Regions from separate parts of the Peribacillus sp. Hz7 genome, predicted to be linked through region 1. Evidence: riboswitches for the same ligand, from Rfam matches in the RefSeq annotation. Region 1 holds a riboswitch; each other region holds the start of a gene.

What was found. Region 1 has a riboswitch for lysine ahead of dapA (4-hydroxy-tetrahydrodipicolinate synthase). Riboswitches for the same ligand answer to the same signal wherever they lie in the genome.
Region 2: it holds a riboswitch for lysine, as region 1 does, so the genes downstream of both, ACE199_RS06420 (aspartate kinase) here and dapA (4-hydroxy-tetrahydrodipicolinate synthase) in region 1, are expected to answer to the same signal.
Region 3: it holds a riboswitch for lysine, as region 1 does, so the genes downstream of both, ACE199_RS09995 (amino acid permease) here and dapA (4-hydroxy-tetrahydrodipicolinate synthase) in region 1, are expected to answer to the same signal.

What each region holds. Positions count from the first base shown of each region.
Region 1 is NZ_JBHHJV010000001.1:80,276-83,561, forward strand. Features, by position in the region: gene ACE199_RS00410 (hypothetical protein) at 140-343, shown strand; gene ACE199_RS00415 (hypothetical protein) at 347-556, shown strand; gene dapA (4-hydroxy-tetrahydrodipicolinate synthase) at 734-1,627, opposite strand; lysine riboswitch at 1,755-1,934, opposite strand; gene ACE199_RS00425 (FAD-binding oxidoreductase) at 2,180-3,286, shown strand, end outside.
Region 2 is NZ_JBHHJV010000003.1:87,320-90,605, forward strand. Features, by position in the region: gene ACE199_RS06415 (YslB family protein) at 277-729, shown strand; gene ACE199_RS06420 (aspartate kinase) at 783-2,015, opposite strand; lysine riboswitch at 2,135-2,311, opposite strand; gene uvrC (excinuclease ABC subunit UvrC) at 2,373-3,286, opposite strand, start outside.
Region 3 is NZ_JBHHJV010000005.1:231,214-234,499, forward strand. Features, by position in the region: gene ACE199_RS09995 (amino acid permease) at 1-1,296, opposite strand, end outside; lysine riboswitch at 1,472-1,655, opposite strand; gene ACE199_RS10000 (metal ABC transporter solute-binding protein, Zn/Mn family) at 2,035-2,955, shown strand; gene ACE199_RS10005 (metal ABC transporter ATP-binding protein) at 2,968-3,286, shown strand, end outside.

The DNA.
Region 1 (3,286 bases):
TACAAGTAATAAATGCTTTTTGTTTCTAAAGAAGTTCGGTAATTGTATAAAAAACTTGGGTTTACGATTTTTTATAGATATTTGTCCAATCAAATTTAATGTCAGTTACATAGTGTGTGAGTAATAATTTGGGGAAGATGTGAAACGTTTGGATAATAATAGAAAAAATAAAATAGAGCAAGAAGTTAAAGTACACTGTTCTAAATGTGGCGGGAGGAAATGTAATTGCGTTAAAGTTAAGAAGAAACAAAAAGTCATAGAAGATAATAAAAAATTAATAATTGAACAAGAAGTTGAGGTAAATATATTTAAAGGAGAAACGGGTTCAACAGGAGCAACATGAGCAATGGGTGCAACACCAACGTTTGGTTCGTTATATAGGTCTGATACTGTAAGAACCTTTGTACAAGGCGTTCCGATAGAGTTTGATTTTCCTAGACTCATTTCAAATACGAATCGAAATTCAGGAACCAATAGGATTACGATTTTAGTCAATGGTGTACATGAAATAACTGCAACTCTTACTTTTTTAAATATTGGAAGTGCGACAAGGTGAAAAAGTAACCAGTATAAAAATGACGTGTACCATTTTACACGTCATTTTTTACTTTCATTTAATAAATAAAGTAAGATACGAGTGCGGATCTCCCAGACAGTAATGTGATATGGGAGGTCAGCCACTTTTTAGATTTCGCATAGATGAGTCAAAACTTTCGTTTATTAGAAAACTTTTTTAAGAAATCGTTTCTTCTTTTACATTCAGTACTTGCAGTGCTTGTTGTAATGAATTTGTTTCTTCATCGTTTAGAGGAATGATTGGTAAGCGAACGCCGCCGACAGACATTCCTTTTAGATTTAATGCTGCTTTTACCGGTGATGGATTTGGTGCAGCAAATAGTGCTTTTATAACTGGGAGAAGGCTGCGGTGAGCTAGAGCAGCTTCTTGAAGCTTGCCATTTTTGAAATTTTCAATCATCGCTTGCATTTCATTACCGATAATGTGAGAAGCAACTGAGATTACTCCCGTGCCGCCAATCGATAATACAGGTAATGTTAAACCATCATCACCGCTGTACAATGAAAAATCTTCAGGTGTCTGGCTGATAATTGCAGTCATCGCATCTAAGTTGCCGCTTGCATCTTTAATGGAAACGATGTTTGGGATTTGTGCAAGGCGAACGACAGTCTCAACAGAAATATTGACAATGCTGCGCCCCGGTATATTATACAGCATAACCGGTAATGACGTTGACTCAGCAATTGCTTTAAAGTGTTGATATAATCCCTCTTGAGAAGGTTTATTGTAGTATGGAGCAACGAGCATAATTCCATCGACCCCTGCTTGTTCTGCAAGCTTCGTTAAATCGATAGAGGCTTTAGTGTTATAAGAGCCAGTACCAGCAATAACAGGAATTCTTCCATTCACAACTTCAACGACAAATTTGAATAATTCGACTTTTTCTTCCGTCGTTAACGTAGGGGATTCTCCAGTTGTACCCGCAACTACTAAACCGTCTGTACCATTGTCAATTAAATAATTGATTAAGTTTCTTGCAGCATTAAAATCAATCTCACCATTGTGATCAAATGGGGTTACCATTGCAGTTAAAATTTGTCCGAAATTCATTACTTCTCCACGTCCTTTAAATTATTTTTATATAGAGGGAGAAGGGCGATTAACGATAAACGCGAAAAAGCAACAACGGGGCTTCGCTGCTGCAGTAGAAACAATATGTAACAAAAATTATTTCTGTGCGTAAGATAGCCCTCCATATAGTTTCCTATATGACAGTTCTGTATTTATTCAATAACAGAACCAGCTTCAAGAAATATGAGATTCTTTCCACTTCGGCAAATTCCCCTTTTCGCAATCGTCATTGGACCTCATTATCCTCCCAGTGCGTACTTATGGTCTTTGCTCCTCTATCCTTACTTCAAAAGAATATTGAAATAAGTGAATATTTAATTATGTTAGATGATACCAGTTTTTTTACTTGATTGCAATGGAAAGTTAGTGTTTGTCTCTTTTACTTTTTGAAGAATCTAGGTCAACTAGTTTGAGAGTATGACTATTGGTGTAATTATAATTACAGAATTTTGTGAAAAATTAACCAAATAATGGTACTATTATATGGTAACAATGAACTAGTGTTCAAATATAAAGGATAGGAGTGATTACATGATGTATAGTACCCTTGAGAAGCATGTAGGCAGCCGGTTAATACGTCCAAATGATGCACGCTATGATGAAGTGAGAAGGGTTTGGAATGCTGTAATTGATAGAAAACCAGCCGCAATAGTAGTTTGTGAGTCAGAAGATGATGTGATTGCAGCTGTACAGTTTGCGAAGGAAAATGAATTATCTATTTCGATTCGCGGTGGAGGACACCATGTAGCCGGCCTTGCTGTTTGTGATGATGGGGTAATGATTGACTTATCACATATGAGAAAAGTGACAGTAGATGAAAAAAGACAAGTGGCTGTTGTAGAAGGTGGAGCCACTCTTGGAGATATAGATCTTGAAACTCAAAAGTATGGACTGGCAGTTCCTACTGGAACAGTTTCCGAAACAGGTGTTGCTGGGTTAGCTCTAAATGGCGGGATTGGTTATTTAAGAGGGAAGTATGGGTTAACTTGTGACAATCTTGTTGGTGCAAGAGTCGTAACAGCAGACGGTGTTGTGCTTGAGGTTAATGAAAAGAATCATCAAGATTTATTTTGGGCAATTCGTGGAGGCGGCGGAAATTTTGGGGTCGTTACTAGATTTGAGTTTGCCTTGCATGCAGTAGGTCCAGAAGTATTGGCTTTGGATGTGATGTACGATTTTAAGGATGCAAAAGCCATCTTAAACAAAGTTCAACAATTTTTGGCCCAAGCTCCTGATGAAGCAGTTTCTCTTAATATAACAGCTGCTGTGCTGCCGCCCGCCCCGTTTTTACCTGAATTTTTACATCATAAAAAGGTAATCATGCTTTTAGGAATCTATGCAGGTGATGCGAAAGAAGGCCAAACAGTCATTCAACCGCTTCGCGAGTTAGCAGAACCAATTGTTGATCAAACAGGAGTAGTCCCATTTGTAGCGTTCCAAAAGAAGCTAGACCCAATGGTGCCAAAAACCGTACCTGTTTATGGAAGCTCTCTTTTCTTTGATGAATTAGATGATACAGTCATTGAGCAGCTCCTCTATAAAATAGACAATGCGCCGGCTCCAAGCATCCTTGTTCAGTTGTGGGCACTTGGCGGACAAATGAATCGAGTACCTGTTCATGCAACTCCATTTGCTATT
Region 2 (3,286 bases), on a different contig from region 1:
TTTTACAATTATGTGACACCACTATTTTACTCCTCACTTGTATGTGCGTCAAGAAAACGGATACAAGATTTCTTTTTTTCACGATAGAAATTCATGATAATCTACCAAGGTGAATTCTAAATTATCTAAATTTTTACAAAAATTATTATTATAGGCATCTATATCATGAAATAGCATGTTAATATTTCCCAATAATTCCCGAAAATATTTTAAAAAATAGTACAGCATCAAAATGAAAATTGTTTATAATAGATTTACAGAAAGAGGCGATTCACAATGAAAAAAAATCTCGCAGAAACTTTAGAAGACTCTGCAATAAACGAACTTCAAATTCCTACTTTTGGCTATGAACTCATTCGAGAAATTGTCTTAGATAATATCCTCGGACAAGACTCCTACCAAATCCTTTATTGGACTGGAAAACAGTTAGCTAGAAAGTTCCCTTTGAGTAGTATGGGTGAAGTGGTTGCATTTTTTCAAAGTGCTGGCTGGGGTGATTTAATCATCGAAAAAGAAACAAAAAATGAAATGGAACTCACCTTAACCGGAGAAATTATCAATCGCCGCCTAGAGCTCTATTCGGACTGCCATTTCCAACTAGAAACTGGATTCCTCGCCGAGCAGAGCGCCCTTCAAAAAAAATGCAGCAGTGAAGCAGTTGCTGAAATTAAAAAACGCGCAAAAAGAGTCATTTTCACGGTTCAATGGGATCCAAAAGATCCACTTTAATCGTGCTGTAAAACAGACTTACAATAAAGTAAGTCTGTTTTACACCTCTTTAATTAAGCTAACGTTTTTGAATGGGCACCTAAGTTGAAGGCAACATGCAGAGCTTCTACCGCTTTAACCATTTCCTGTTCATTGATAACAGTTGACACTTTAATTTCTGATGTACTAACCATTTTCACCTGGATTCCCGTATTCGCCATCACTTCAAACATTTCAGCTGCGACTCCAGGGTTTGAGACCATACCCGAACCAACGATTGATACTTTCGCTAAGCCATCTTCTGTTTCGATTCTTTCAAACTCAAGGTTCGGTTTATTACTTTCCAATACTTGAAGAGCTTCTTGAAGAGCCTCACTTTTAATTGAAAACGAAAGATTTGTTGTCTCTTCAGATGTCATTGTTTGAATAATGATATCTACGTTAATATGATGCTTTGCAAGCGTCGTAAAAATCGTTGATAAAGTGCTAAGTGTACGCGGTAAACCAAACACCGTCACACGTGTAATTTTATCTTCAAAGGCAATACCTCTTACAATTAAATTTTCTTCCATTGTTGCTTCCTCCTCAATAATCGTCCCTGATTCTTTCTCCATACTAGAACGTACTTCTAGTGGAATGTGGTAATTTTTAGCAAACTCAACCGCACGTGGGTGAAGTACGCCAGCTCCTAAATTTGCAAGTTCTAACATTTCATCATATGAAATCGATAAGAGCTTTCTCGCCTCTTTAATATAGCGTGGGTCCGTCGTAAATACGCCGGTTACGTCCGTATAAATGTCACAGCGTTGCGCTTTCAGTGCTGCAGCTAGTGCAACAGCTGTTGTATCTGAACCTCCGCGCCCTAATGTCGTAATATTCCCTTCCTCATCTACCCCTTGGAATCCAGCAACGACAATTACTTTCCCTGCATGTAGTTCCGCTTCCATACGTTTCGTATCAATTTGTAAAATGCGTGCATTTCCATGGACCGCTTCCGTTTGAATTCCTGCCTGCCATCCTGTAAATGAAATGGTTTGCTGACCTTGCTCAAGTAAGGCCATTGTTAATAAAGAAATCGTAACCTGCTCACCTGTTGACAGCAGCATATCCATTTCACGCTTACTTGGAGTAGCTGTAATTTCCTTTGCCATTGTTACCAATTCATCCGTTGTTTTGCCCATCGCTGACACGACGACAACGACATCGTTCCCTCTCTCTACTTCTTCCATGACCCGTCTTGCCACATTTTTAATTTTTGTGACACTTCCGACGGATGTACCGCCAAACTTCTGTACAATAATTGGCATATTCATTCATCCTCTCTGTTGTTTACACTAAACTGAATTTGATATGTACAAGCACAAAAAAAGCAACGAGATATATCTCATTGCTTTGTCCGCGAAAAATACTATAAATACGGCAAATACAGTGAGATAGCTCTCCAGGAAATTCTTCCTGACAGTCTGCCATTTATTCAATGTCAAACCAGAAAAACAAAGTATGAGTTTTGTTTTCCTTCGGCGATTTCCCCTTTCAAAACCTTTCACAGAAGCTCATACTTCTCCAGGTTTCTACTATTGAATCTCGCACCTCTATCAGCACTCTTTAATTGTCATGTTCAAAATTCTTCTTGAGTATAGCATAGAGGAGAAAGTGAATCAAGTTCATCTCTGAAATTTTTGGAAGATGGCCTCTGCTACTTTTTCGGGCATACCTGCTTGAACGAGCTCTTCAATAGAGGCTTCTTTTATTTTTTTAAGCGAACCGAATGATTTAAGCAATTGCTTACGCCTTTTCTCACCAACTCCTGAAATATCGTCAAGCTGTGAATGAATCGCATTTTTCCCACGAAGTTGCCGATGGAAGGTTATCGCAAATCGATGCACTTCATCTTGAATTCGCTGCAATAAATAAAACTCCTGACTCTGTCGATCAAGTGGAATAATTTCAAGCGGATTCCCTATCATCAATTCAGATGTACGATGCTTCTCATCCTTTACTAGACCAGCTAACGGTATATCGAGGCCTAATTCATTCTCCAAAATATCCCTAACCGCTTCAACATGTCCTTTTCCTCCGTCAATAATGATTAAATCCGGTAATGGCAGGCCTTCTTTTAACACACGTGAATATCTTCTGCGTACAACTTCCCGCATCGATTCATAATCATCCGGCCCTTGCACCGTTTTAATTTTATATTTGCGGTATTCTTTTTTTACTGGCTTCCCATCTATAAATACAACTAGTGCAGATACAGGATTTGTTCCTTGAATATTGGAGTTATCAAACGCTTCAATACGATGAGGTGTATAAATTCCTAACTGCTTCCCTAAATTCTCGACAGCCTTTATGGATCGTTCCTCATCTCGTTCAAGAAGAGAGAATTTTTCGTGTAGTGCTAATTTAGCATTTTTATTCGCTAAATCAAGCATGTCCTTTTTCTGACCACGTTTTGGTTGAATAATTTTCACATTGAGAAGACGTTCCGCTAGGTCTGCCTCAACTGTCTCTGGAATCAAAATTTCCTTTGGCTTTAAGTGATGATCCATTTCATAAAAACGGCCTAAAAAGGTAAGCA
Region 3 (3,286 bases), on a different contig from region 1:
TTGTCCAATAATGATGATGATACAAAGAACCAATGCTAATATTGGGCCGAAAGGGAATCCTTTTGCACGATATGGTAAATTATCTAAACTATGTCCTTGAGCAATGTAAGCCTTACGGAATCGATAATGAGCAATAGCAATTCCGACCCATGTTACAAAACCAGCCATACCTGAAGCATTTAATAGCCAAATATAGACGACACCATCTCCAAATAAAGAAGCGGAGAAAGCAAGTGTACCGACTAATGCTGTGACAATAAGGGCATTCACAGGAACGCCGCGTTTGTCTAATTTACCAAGGAATTTAGGTGCCTTTCCATCGCGGGCTAAATCCCAAAGCATACGCGTAGATGCGTACATACCAGAGTTTCCAGCGGACAATACAGATGTTAGAATAACTGCATTCATAACAGAAGCAGCGAAAGCAAGACCGGCTCTTTCAAATACAAGTGTAAATGGGCTAACCGCAACCTCATCACTTAACAGACGGGCATCTGTAAATGGAATAATCATACCAATAACTAGAATAGCTAAAATATAGAATAAAATAATACGCCAAAATACAGATTTAATAGCTTTAGGAATATTTTTCTCAGGCTCTTCACTTTCTCCTGCTGTTACGCCAAGCAGTTCAGTTCCTTGGAAAGAGAATCCGGCCACCATGAATACACCAAGGATTGCGAAAAATCCACCGTTAAATGGACCACCATCTGCGACGAAGTTAGAGAACCCGATTGGATCGTTTCCTCCCATAATGCCAAAAATAATAAGGATTCCGGTAACAATAAAGATTACAACTGTTACAACTTTAATCATGGCAAACCAGAATTCTGCTTCTCCAAAGCCTTTAACAGATAAGTAGTTGAATAAAAACATAATCACTAGTGCCAAAGCGCTCCATAAAAGAGACGGGCTGTCCGGGAACCAGAACTTCATAATAAGAACAACGGCCGCTAGTTCTGCAGCGATTGTAATGGCCCAGTTATACCAGTAATTCCAGCCAATGGCAAAGCCAAAGGATGGATCAACGAACTTAGATGCGTATACGCGGAATGAACCTGCAACTGGCATAAAGGCCGCCATTTCGGCCAGACTTGTCATTAAGTAGTACACCATAAGTCCAATAGCTGCATATGCAACAAGTGCTCCGCCAGGTCCAGCTTGATGAATAGCTCCTCCACTAGCTAGGAATAAACCAGTCCCAATTGTTCCACCTAAAGAAATCATCATTAAATGACGAGCTTTTAGATTTCGCCTTAATTGGGATGGTGGTGTTGATGAGTTTAAATTTTTCATACATGTAACACTCCTTTTAAATTAGAAGGAAGGGACATTAGAAAAACATGAATTATCGCTTTTAATGGCGAAAGTCGATGTGTTTTTATACTTAAGAGAAGTTAAACTTTCTTAAAGTATAAAAAAACAGCCATCGAAAGATCGACGGCTGTTTTCTATAAACCCGTGTAATCCTTCCGAAGATAGCTCCCCACGTTGCTGAAACAACGTGACAGTAATGTGCCTATTCGGTCACACCACCAGCAAGATGACTCCAAGAAAATCGTCTTGCTTCGGCAACTTATCCTTTTAAACGAAGTCATCGATATTCTTGTATCTCACTCGTTCTACTTTTATAAGCCGCAGCCTCTACCCCATCGGTTAATGAGGAAATATGCATTTTTTATTATACCAAAATTATAATCTAGTGGCTTGAATAGTGCAATAATAACTTATTGGAAAGGGCTGATAGTTACGGTTTGAGTTTTCTGAATATTCGATATAAATGGTGTTTTACGAATAGGTTTAACAGATTTTTTAAATGGCTCTATTATTATTCTAGAATATAAAATATTTAGATAATTAAATAAAAACGTAAAAAAAGGTTGCACCTTTGCATATAAATTATGTATATTATAAAATAAGTTTACCTAAGGAAACTTTTTGGTGCTTGTCCATAAGATAGTTCGGTCTGTATTTTTTTATACTTAGTTTTGCATTAAGGAAACATTTATAACTACACGAAAAAGGGGGATGTATATGAAATTCATATGGAAGTCAATGGTGAGTGTTGTGCTTGTTTTTCTTTTATTAGTCGGATGTTCAACGGAGACGGATAATCAAACAGAAGGCAAGCTTGTGGTAGTAGCGACAACGGGAATGATTGGAGATTTGGTGGAAAATATTGGTGGGGAGCATGTGGAGGTAACAAGTTTAATGGGGCCAGGAGTCGATCCACATTTATACAAAGCAACTCAAGGTGATGTCAAGACACTTGATGGGGCAGATATGATTCTATATAACGGTCTTCATCTTGAAGGGAAAATGGAAGAGATTTTTGAGCAAATGGGTAAGAAAAAAACGACGATTGCGGTTTCTAAAGATATTGCTAAGGAAGAACTGCATGAAGTAAAGGCTGGGCAATATGATCCGCATATTTGGTTTGATGTTACGCTGTGGATGCAAGCTGCCGATACGGTCAATGAAGCATTAATAAAGGAAGATCCAGCCAATAAAGAAAGTTACCAAAAGAATTACGAAGCATATATTGAGAAATTAAAAGAACTACATGAATATGTTCAATCTGAAATCAATACGATTCCAAAATCACAACGTGTACTTGTTACAGCGCATGATGCATTTGGCTATTTCGGTGCAGCGTATGGATTAGAAGTGAAAGGGCTGCAAGGAATGAATACCGTATCTGAATACGGTTCTAAAGATGTCACCGATTTACGTGATTACTTAGTAGAAAAACAAATTAAAGCGATCTTCGTAGAAACGAGCGTTCCTAAAAAAGCGATTGAAGCGGTTATTCAAGGTGCTGAAAAACAAGGGCATACTGTGAAAATTGGAGGAGAATTATTCTCAGATGCAATGGGAGAAAAAGGAACAGAAAAAGGAACGTATCTTGGAATGGTTCGTCACAATACCGATACGATTGTAAATGCGTTGAAATAAGGAGGGGTTTAGATGCCGAATGTATTAAAAGTGGAAGATTTTACGATTGCTTATCATAAAAAGCCAGTTATTGAATCCGTTTCTTTTGAAGTACCAGAAGGCAAGCTAATTGGGATTATCGGGCCAAATGGGGCAGGGAAATCAACTTTAATTAAAGGAATTTTAGAACTTGTTCCGCGCATTTCCGGGAAAGTAACGATTCAGGGAAAATCATATAGAGCGATGCGAAAAAACGTAGGCTATGTGCCGCAGCGTGAATCTGTTGATTGGGATTTTCCGACGAATGCTTTAGATGTTGTTATGATGGGGCGTTACGGCCACTTAGGATGGC